Regions from separate parts of the Frankia umida genome, predicted to be linked through region 3. Evidence: riboswitches for the same ligand, from Rfam matches in the RefSeq annotation. Region 3 holds a riboswitch; each other region holds the start of a gene.
The links. Region 3 has a riboswitch for cyclic di-AMP ahead of MXD59_RS00505 (transglycosylase family protein). Riboswitches for the same ligand answer to the same signal wherever they lie in the genome.
Positions count from the first base shown of each region.

Region 1: linked by a shared signal. The riboswitch ahead of MXD59_RS01115 (transglycosylase family protein) and the one ahead of MXD59_RS00505 (transglycosylase family protein) in region 3 are both predicted to bind cyclic di-AMP.
Region 2: linked by a shared signal. The riboswitch ahead of MXD59_RS07305 (C40 family peptidase) and the one ahead of MXD59_RS00505 (transglycosylase family protein) in region 3 are both predicted to bind cyclic di-AMP.

Region 1 is NZ_JALKFT010000001.1:283,056-286,325, reverse strand. Features, by position in the region: cyclic di-AMP (ydaO/yuaA leader) riboswitch at 1-117, opposite strand, end outside; gene MXD59_RS01115 (transglycosylase family protein) at 625-1,305, opposite strand; cyclic di-AMP (ydaO/yuaA leader) riboswitch at 1,313-1,543, opposite strand; gene fbaA (class II fructose-bisphosphate aldolase) at 2,451-3,270, opposite strand, start outside.
Region 2 is NZ_JALKFT010000005.1:193,077-196,346, reverse strand. Features, by position in the region: gene corA (magnesium/cobalt transporter CorA) at 1-248, shown strand, start outside; gene MXD59_RS07310 (hypothetical protein) at 531-917, shown strand; cyclic di-AMP (ydaO/yuaA leader) riboswitch at 1,304-1,482, shown strand; gene MXD59_RS07305 (C40 family peptidase) at 1,608-2,579, shown strand.
Region 3 is NZ_JALKFT010000001.1:135,924-139,193, reverse strand. Features, by position in the region: gene rlmB (23S rRNA (guanosine(2251)-2'-O)-methyltransferase RlmB) at 88-1,149, shown strand; gene MXD59_RS00505 (transglycosylase family protein) at 1,327-1,707, opposite strand; cyclic di-AMP (ydaO/yuaA leader) riboswitch at 1,710-1,857, opposite strand; gene MXD59_RS00500 (peptide deformylase) at 2,375-3,270, opposite strand, start outside.

The DNA.
Region 1 (3,270 bases), 150 kb from region 3:
AGCTGTCGGGTTCGGACTGGGATGGCCCGGCCGGCGTGAGCCGACTTAACCCCAAGGACGTCCGGAGACGCCCGGTAGTGGTTCCCCCACTCCTGCCCATGTCGGTGCGCTCGGCCAGCCGCCTGGACAGTGGGCAGGACTCGGCGTCCGTCCCGACGGCATCGCCTGATGGCGAGTGAGCGGCACTCTAGCGATACCGGTCCAGGCCGTGCAAACCGGGGTGGTTCGTGGCAACCGGGCGACCCACGCACAAGGCGTGGCCCGGACGGGCCGCCCGATCGTGGAACACCGGTGCACCTCAGGGGTCGCTCCCGTGTACCCGAAGGGTTGGCCGGGTAGTACCTCGGTGCTCGGGGTGCCCCGGTGGGGGGTGGTGCGCCCGACCGGCCCGTTGACTCCCGCGCGCCGGAGATCGTCCGGGCTGTGCGGGGGGACCGGTCGGGTCGTGGCGTCACGCTGCCCGGCCTGTGCGGCCGGGGTGGGACGGCTGGCGCCGCCCGGGGCTTGTGTCCCCATGCCCCGGGCGGGTCGGACCAGATGCGGATGGTGCCGGATGGCGGCGTCGCAACCGGTCCAAGGACGCGTTGTGGGTGGCGTCCGGCTCAGTGCGGTGCGGCGGGTGGCTCAGCCGAAGGTGGCGTGCCATGTCGCCGGTCCGACGACACCGTCGGCGGCGAGACCCCTGGCGGACTGCAGCGCGCGGGCGGCAGCGGCGGAGCGTGGGCCGAAATGACCATCTGGGACGAGCGGGTAGCCGATCTGGCTCATCCGCGCCTGCCAGGCTCGTACGTCGGCGCGGTTCTGCCCGGCCAGCGCGGTCGAGAGGGTACGGGTGTACGAGGGCGTCGAGAGTGCCGCGGGGGCGACGGTCAGCGCGCCGCGCTGCGCGGTGCGGGACGCCTGCACCGCCGCGCCGGACGAGGAGCCGCCGGCGAGCTGCGCCGTGCCCATGCCACGGCCGCAGACCGGCCACTGCCCGAAGCCGGAACGCTGGGCCAGGCGCAGCGCGGCCTCGTCCTGGACCGCGGGTGCGGCCTGGTGCGGCAGGCCGGTGTAGCCGAGGCTGCGCCAGGTGCCGGCCGAGAACTGGTACGCCCCGAAGTAGCTGTTGCCGGTGTTCGTCGTGTAGTTACCGCCGGACTCGCACTGCCGCAGTCCTTCCCATGTGGTCGCCGCCTGCGCTGGACCGGCGACGGCGAGTGAGCCGCCGACCGCCGCTGCGAGAACTGGAGCAACCATGAGAACCCGCGCCCGTATACGGGTGCCGGCGCTCCATTGTCGGCCACTGGTACGTGCGTCGGACATGTATGTGTAGTCCTTCCCCACGCCTGCGAGGTGAGCTGTCGGATTCGGGCTGGGAACTGCCCGGTCATGCCAGGGACATCCTGGGACGCGCACAGACCGAAACCACGGCCGGTCTGGCGACGCATGACTTCACCCCTAGAGCATCGAATCCTTTCGATGCTCGGAGATGGTTCCCCCGTTCCTGCCACATGGTGACGGAGAAATCGCCGGTCGGGGGCAGGATTCGGCGTGCCGCCCGACGAATGCCGCACGTTGTCGTTCGGCACGGCGATGACCATAACCACGCCGTCCGGCGAGTCGCCAAGCATTGAATAGGGTGCGTGACCAACAGCACACTCGGCGTGGCTGCTTGGTGATGGGGTGCATTGGCTGGTAACGCGCGTGCGCGCCCGCTCATCAACCTGGCGACATCTTCGAATGGCCGTTTTGTGCGCGCCTGCTCACGCTGTTTGCCGATGGGGCACGATGGGCGGAGCGTAATGATTTATGTCGAACGCGTCACCTGGTCGCCGACACGCCGCGATGTGCGGCCGTATCCGACTGATGGCTTTGTGTGCAGATTCTGCCTTGATGGGGTTCGACATGGCAATACGCCGATGCTGGTCGATGCGTGGGCAGCTGTGAGATACGCAATGATCTGCAACCGGCTTGTTACATGGCTGTGATTTGGTCTCGCAAAGTAAATCGATCATGTCTCTGCGTGACAGCTTCGGGGCGGATTGCGGACTCTGACGGGTGGGATGTCCGGTCCATGTCGCCTGTCCGGGGACGCGGCCGGGCGGCCCCGCCGCCACGGATCTGACGCTGCGTAGAGAGGTCGTGGCGTTTGGCTGGTAGGTGGGCGGGTGGTCCGAGCCCCATGGGTCGGCCATGGCGCTGTCATGCCTATCCGGCACGGCCGGAGGCTTTGGGCGGAACCGTCTGGCCGCGATGGAGCACGGTGGCGGTGCCCTCGATGTGCCGAGATGACGGTTCCGTGACCGAGATGACGGTGTCGCAACGCAGTGGTCCCCCAGTCGCGAGCGGCAACTGGGGGACCGGCGGTTCTGGGCGGTGACTCCGGTGCGGGACTGTTTCTCCCGCCCGGGGCCGTCCCGCCCCGGATGGATGGAGCCCGGCTGGTTCGTCGGGCCTTCCTGTCTGGGTCAGGCCTTCCCGAGCGAACGGCCGGTGGAGCGCAGGTCCTCACAGGCCTGGGCGACTCGGGCGGCCATGCCCGTTTCGGCAAGCTTTCCGTAGGTTCGTGGGTCGTAGGCCTTCTTCACGCCGACCTCGCTGTCCACCTTGAGGACACCGTCGTAGTTCTTGAAGGCGTGGTCCACAATGGGGCGGGTGAATGCGTACTGGGTGTCGGTGTCCACGTTCATCTTGACGACGCCGTAGTCCAGCGTCTCCCGGATCTCGCTGAGGTCCGAACCGCTACCACCGTGGAAGACAAGGTCGAACGGCTTGGAACCAGCCGCAAGGCCCAGCTTCTGTGCGACGTGGTCCTGGCCGTCCCGAAGAATCGTGGGGCGCAGCTTCACGTTGCCGGGCTTGTAGACGCCATGGACGTTGCCGAATGTCGCGGCGAGCAGGTAGCGGCCCTTGTCACCCGAGCCAAGAACCTCGGCGGTCCGCCACATGTCACCGGGGGTGGTGTAAAGCTTCTCGTCGATCGCGCCGACGACACCGTCCTCCTCGCCGCCGACCACCCCGATCTCGACCTCGAGGACGATCCGGGCAGCGGTCGCGTCCGCGAGCAGTTCCTCGGCGATCTTGAGGTTCTCCTCGAGCTCGACCGCGGAGCCGTCCCACATGTGCGACTGGAACAGCGGGTCGCGACCGGCCGCCACCCGCTCGCGGGAGATCGCGATCAGCGGCCGGATGTAGGTGTCCAGCTTGTCCGCCGGGCAGTGGTCGGTGTGCAGCGCGATGTTGACCGGGTAGGCCTTCGCGACATGGTGGGCGAACTCGGCCAGCGCC
Region 2 (3,270 bases), on a different contig from region 3:
AACTGCTCTCCTCGGTGCTCCAGGCCACACTTACCCAGCTGACCATCGCGCAGAACGAGGACATGCGGCGGATCAGCGCCTGGGTGGCGATCGCCGCCGTTCCGACCGCGCTCGCCGGAATCTACGGAATGAACTTCGAGCACATGCCCGAGCTGCGCCAGACCTGGGGTTATCCCGCGGTCCTGAGCGTGATGGTGGTCGCCTGTCTGCTGCTGTACCGGGCGTTCAAACGTAACGGCTGGCTTTAGCCGGCCCGAAAGTGACCTGCGTCATTGACGCCGGCCGGGAACCGGTGCCCCGCAGCGCATGCCCATACAAATAGCGCCCAAACCGCCGGTACGCCGCAAAACACGCAGCCAGCCGGTGGTCCATGGTTCATTTTTACTATCAGTTGACAGTGCCGACGTATCCGTACGATGGGTTACATTCGGTCGTCGCCGTCGGCTACCGTAACCATCCGTGTCGGAGCGACCGGGCCTCGTCTCCGCGGCTCGGCACAGCCCCCGATCCCCCACCCCCCAGGGGAGCTCATGCCCTCGTCTGACCCCGCCCGGCGAGCGACCACCCCCATGCCCGACCGCGGTGATCTGATCGTCGAGCTGGTCGGCCGCCTGGAGGTCCTCGACGGCCTGTTGAGCCGGTTGGAGGAAGCCGAGCGTCAGGCCAAGGACGCCAGCGAGTTCCTCGCCCGCACGCGCGACTGGCAGGAGGAGACGGTCCGCACCATCCAGGAGGAGCGGGCCCGGATGCGCCAGCGCCAACGCGCCCTGGACGCGCTCGCCGACCGTGCCCGCGCCGCCGTCGCCTCCCTTGCCCACCAGCGTTCGTTGCCCGGCGAGGTCCAGCTGCTCGCCCTCGAACTCCAGATGCTCGACACCGCCGGCTTCCTCTCCCGCCGCGGCCGGACCCCCCGTTGACGCACCCCTCGGATCTGCCTGATGGGCATGAACCACGGCCCGGGCGGCCCGCTGCACGGCCCCGGCTCCGCGGTTACCGGGTGCGACCGAGGCCGTGTCCACCTGTGGGTGTCCAATCGGGGCGACCCGGCTGCGGACACCCGGTTCCACGACGTCACGGCATCGATCCGGGGGTTGGCGACCACCTCCCATCCAGGCGTTTTCGCGTGCTGGGACAGCCTGATCGGCTCGGCCAGGCGGCACTTGTGGTGGCCCGGGCGCGGGCACTTCAGTGCACACTGCCTGTAGTTGGGAGGAGCTAGTGTTTACCCGCACCATCCGAGTGGACTAGTCTCACGCCGACGAAACGACAACACCGGGCCGAACGCCGAATCCTGCCCCCGGCCCCGGTGTCCCCTCCGAGTCGTCATCTGGGGCAGGAGCGGGGGACCCATCCTCCACACCGGCCAGCACCGAACCGCGGTGCCGGCCTAGGGGTGAAGTCCGCAGCGTGAAGGTCACGCCGCGGGCCGGGCAGCCCAGCCCGAACCCGACAGCTCACTTCGCAGGCGTACGGGAAGGAATACATCGTTGTCCGCACAAAGCGTGCAGCTCGACGAAGATTCACGCGTCGCGGGTCGCGGCCGTCACCGTGCCCCGTCCCCCACGCCGGTCACCCGTAGTCGGGGCCGGGCGCGTGCCTTCGCCGCGATGACCACCGGGACCGTAGCGGTCTCCGGAGTGGCCCTGGCTGGCTGTGCCACCGACGTCCACGCCGACCAGGCGCGCGACGAGTCGACGAACACCGCCCCGGTCACTCTCGCCGCGCAGATCGGCTCGCGAGCCGCCCTCGGCGGCAGCATCGCCGCTGCGGCGATCAGCTCCGACGGTTCCGTCGGCACCACCCTGACCACCACGACCGTCGACGCACCGCCCCTGGCGGGCAAGGTGCAGGTCGGCCTGCGGGTCACCAACCCGAACGTGACGGTCACCCCGAACGAGCCCGTGGACATCGGCTTCTCGCTGTTCAACGAGGCCACCCACGAGCCGCTGGCGAACCAGCTCGTCAAGGTGCAGGTCAAGCTGCCCACCGGCTGGGCGACCTTCAAGCACCTGTACACCAACGACCAGGGCTACACGTCGTACACGGCCCGGGTGCTCACCACGACGAACGTCACCGCGATCTTCGACGGGACGGACGCCCTCCAGTCGGCGCACTCGTCGAACGACGCCACCCTGCAGGTCGCGCAGCCCGCCCCGGCGGCGGCCTCGCGCACCCGCGGTGCGATCATCGACAACGTCTCCGTCGACGTGGACGTCCCGCTCCCGGCGAACTCCATCGGTGAGAAGGCCGTCTACCTGGCCTCTCTGCAGGCCGGCAAGCCCTACGTCTACGGTGCCGACGGCCCGAGCTCGTTCGACTGCTCCGGGCTCGTCCAGTACGTCTACCGGCAGCTGGGCAAGACCCTGCCGCGCACGACGGACGCCCAGTTCGCCGCCACCACCCGGATCTCCATGTACAACAAGCAGCCCGGAGATCTGATCTTCCTGGGTACGCCCGGCAACATCTACCACGTCGGCATCTACGCCGGCAACGGCAAGATGTGGGTCGCCCCGCACACCGGCGACGTCGTGAAGCTCCAGTCGATCTACACCACGTCGTACTACGTGGGCCGGATCTGACGACACCTTCGCCACCGCTTCGTCCGAGCCGGGCCCAGCGGCCACCCTCCCGCACGTCCCGAGGGTAGCCAGCAGCCTTTCCTGGACCTCGCGGCGCCTGCCGTGGACACGACCCTGACCTGGACGACTGACGCCGCCCGCGACCACCCCCCTCCGGCCGCGGTCAGGTAGCAGCCGTACACGTCCACGCGTCGGCACGTTTCGTACTTCTGGACACGTTCGGCACCATCCAGTGCCCTGGTCGGGCATGCTCCCCCGACCGGTCGTCCGGCAGCAGCACGCTGCCCTTACCGGGTCACCATCGTCGCTGACCCGGCCACACCCCAACCTGGCCGCTGATGACCCCGGCCATGCGACCGCCCCTCCCCGCCCGGCCGGCCATCGCCATGCCCTTGGCACCTGGCCCCAGCCGTACCCCGACCAGTCACTGCCGCACTCGACCGGTCGCCCCGCACCTGTCTGGCAGGAGCCGTCTGTTCCTTCCGGCCGGACGGACGTCAGATCTGCCCCCCCACGGGCGGCCGGGCCGCTCGGCGGCCGCCCCCCCCCCCCCCCCCCCCCCCCCCCCCCCCCCCCCCCGGGGGCGCCCCCCGGGCCTCCCATCCCCACCGGCCCACGTCCGGCCTTCTCTCCTGCGCCGACCCGCGTCCGGCCTTTCCCCTGCGCCGGGCCTCGTCCGACAGTTCTCTTC
Region 3 (3,270 bases):
TCGCCCAGGAGCGGATCGCACTCGTCCGCAAGCGGCTCACATCCGGGAATGTCCTCGTTCGGTGCGTTCACCCCGGGGTGGTGCTGAATGGCCGGCGGTGGGCGTCGCGGCGGCGGCGGGATCGCCCGTGGCGGGCAGGGCGGGCGGGCCGGTAAGGCCGGTTCGCACCGCAAGGGAGCGGCGGGTGGCAGCGGCGGGCAGGGTCGGCGGGCGTTGGAGGGGCGGGGCGCGACCCCGCCCGCGCACCTGCGGCCCGGCCATCCGGCCCAGCGCCGGGCCGCCTCGGCGGCGAAGGCGGCGACCGATCGTGATCGGCCCGCCCCACGCGATGGCGAGGGCCCGCGGGGTGCGGGTGCGCGCGGGCGGCGCGGCGGTGAGGACGACGAACTCGTGGTCGGTCGCAACGCCGTCGTGGAGGCGCTGCGCGCCGGGGTTCCGGCCACGACGCTGTTCGTCGCCGCGGGCCTGGATTTCGACGAGCGTCTCGACGAGGCCCGCCGGCTGGCGACGCGCCGCGGCATCTCCGTCGTCGACTCCGCGCGGCCCGATCTTGACCGGTTGTGTGGCACCGCCCCGCATCAGGGGCTGGTGCTCGCGGTGCCGCCCTACCGCTACGCCCATCCCGATGACCTGCTCGAGCGGGTCCGGCCCGGTGCGGGCGGATCGGCGCGTTCCGGCTCCACCGCGGCTGGCCTGGTGGTCGCGTTGGACGGGGTGACCGACCCGCGCAACCTCGGTGCGGTCGTGCGCTCGGCGGCGGCCTTCGGCGCGGACGGTGTCCTGCTGCCCGAGCGGCGCGCCGCCGGGATGACCGCGTCCGCCTGGAAGACGTCGGCCGGGGCCGCGGCGCGGCTGCCCGTCGCCCGGGCCACCAACCTGACCCGCACCCTGACCGCCTACGCCGAGGCGGGCCTGTTCCTGGTGGGGCTGGCCGCCGACGCCGCACTGAGCCTGGACGAGCTCGCCATGGCCACCGACCCGCTGGTCCTGGTGGTCGGCTCCGAGGGCCGGGGTCTGTCCCGGCTGGTGGAGCAGCGCTGCGATGTGACGGTGCGGATCCCGATGGTCGGCGCGGTCGAGTCGCTGAACGCCGGTGTCGCGGCCGCGGTGGCCCTCGCGGAGATCGCCCGCCGCCGACGCGGCGCCTGAGCCCCGCACCGCGCACGGATCAGGCCCCGCCCCCGGGAGGAGGGGCGGGGCCTGATGTGCCGCGCGCTGGGTCGCGTCGCCTCGCGCCGGTCGGCTCACGATCTGTCGAGCACGATCCGATCGATCATGTGCGGATCAGAACCGGCCGAGAGCGGATGTCGGCGCGGTGTCGGGGCCTCAGATCCGGTGACCCCAGCAGGGCTTCGAGGCGTACCACGGGCTGGTGCCGGCCTGCGCGTAGAGCTTGCGGGCCATCTGCCACTGCTCGCCGACACTGGCGTGCTGCGGCAGGCCCCGGCCACCGAGACCGTGCCAGGTGCTGGGCAGGAACTGGAACAGGCCGCCCGCGCCGATGGAGTTGACCACGTGGGGATTGCCACCGGACTCGCAGGGAATGACGGCGCGCAGGAAATGGTCCGCGTTCGGGGCGGCGCTGGCCGGCTGGGAGAGCGCCAGCCCACCGCCCACGGAGGCGGTAAGGGTGGCGGCGAGAACGGCGGCACGAGTGCCAAGCTTGATCCGGTTGAGGCCCCGACCGAGCGTACGAGCGTTGGACATAGATTGTCCTTCCCCACGCCTGCGAGGTGAGCTGTCGGGTTCGGGCTGGGAATGCCCGGCCACCAGTGGCGGCTTCACCCCAAGGACGTCTGCCTTCGACGCCCGGAAGTGGTTCCCCCGTCCCTGCCACAGGTTTGGTTCCTACCGGGCGGGGGCAGGATTCGGCGTGCCACCCGGCGTCTGCCGTCACTCGACGACATGGCTACGAACATAGCTGGGCGTGACCGGGGTAAATCAAGGGTCCGTGAAGATGGCCACAATACCTTCCGGATTATCGCTTCGATCTTTTCCGCCGATTATCGCGCGGGCGCCTGCGCTCGATCCTAGTCGGCTCTGCCAGGGCATTGGAACACCGATTTTGAATTTGTTCCGCCACGCTGGCGAAAGAATAACACGGTCTGCTCGGTGTCCGGTCTCCCTGCGTGCCGTGAACTGCTTTCCGTGACACCCTGGTGGCATTCGGGTTCGCCCATTCACGAAGACGCTCGTGTGCCCGGAATAATTTCCGTATCGGGTGGGGCTTCATGAACTGTACGTTGTTTACGGGTACGTCCGCCATAGTGGGCGGTATCGCTTTTTTCGGACTTGGGCGTGCGGCCACAGCCGGTGTCCGCTCGGGTGGCCGCCGGCCGACCCGACCGGCCTGACGGTCACGCGTAGTGGCGGATCAGGGGGTGTAGGTCCAGGCCGAGCCGGTGCCGCGGTACTGCTCCACGGGGATCGGGGCGCTGCCGGGCCGCATCCGTTCGGTGTAGAGCCGGCCGACCAGATGGTCGATCTCGTGGCCGACCAGGCGGGCGAGGCCCTGCCGGTAGACGGTGATGCGCCGGCGTCCGGAGATGTCGGTGTGCTCCACGTGCAGCTCCAGGGGCCGGGGGACGAGCCCGCGGACGTCGAAGAAGCTCAGGCAGCCCTCGTACTGCTCGTCGGTCTGCGGCGAGGACTCGATGACCCGCGGATTGAGCAGGGTGAGGATGTCCGCGTCGGCGGAGCGCACGATCGCGGCGGCCCGGTTGATGCCGATCTGTGGTGCGGCGATCCCCATGCCCTTACCGAAGGTGTGCAGGGCGGAGACCCGCTCCATCGCCGAGGACAGCTCGGCGACCACGCGCCGGGCGTCCTCGGCCTCGGCCGGCAGATCAAAGGAACGGGCCGGCTGCGCCAGCGCCGGATCATCGGCCTGGACGATGCCCGCCGCCGTCATCTGTTCACTGGGCCGTGGACCGACGGTCTCACGCTGCTCGCCGGTATCCGGATTCCGACCGTCGGAGACAGCCCGGAAGTTCCATTCCAGCCGATACCGGGCGTGCAGTGGCGGATTGCTGGTCGACCAGGTGAAGATCCGCCGGTCGCCTTCGTCCACCCGGGCGATCGCGGTCCGGAACGCGAACGCGTCCGCGGTCATCGAGGTCTCCATTCCCCAGACCACCGGGTCGACCTGAGCGGGGAAGTCCAGGACGACCGACAGGCTGCTCGTCGGTACCCGGACGGCCCGTTGGAACCACGGGCCCCACTTCTGCTCACCGACCTGGTAGGAGTACTCGATCCAGGCTGATTCGCCCG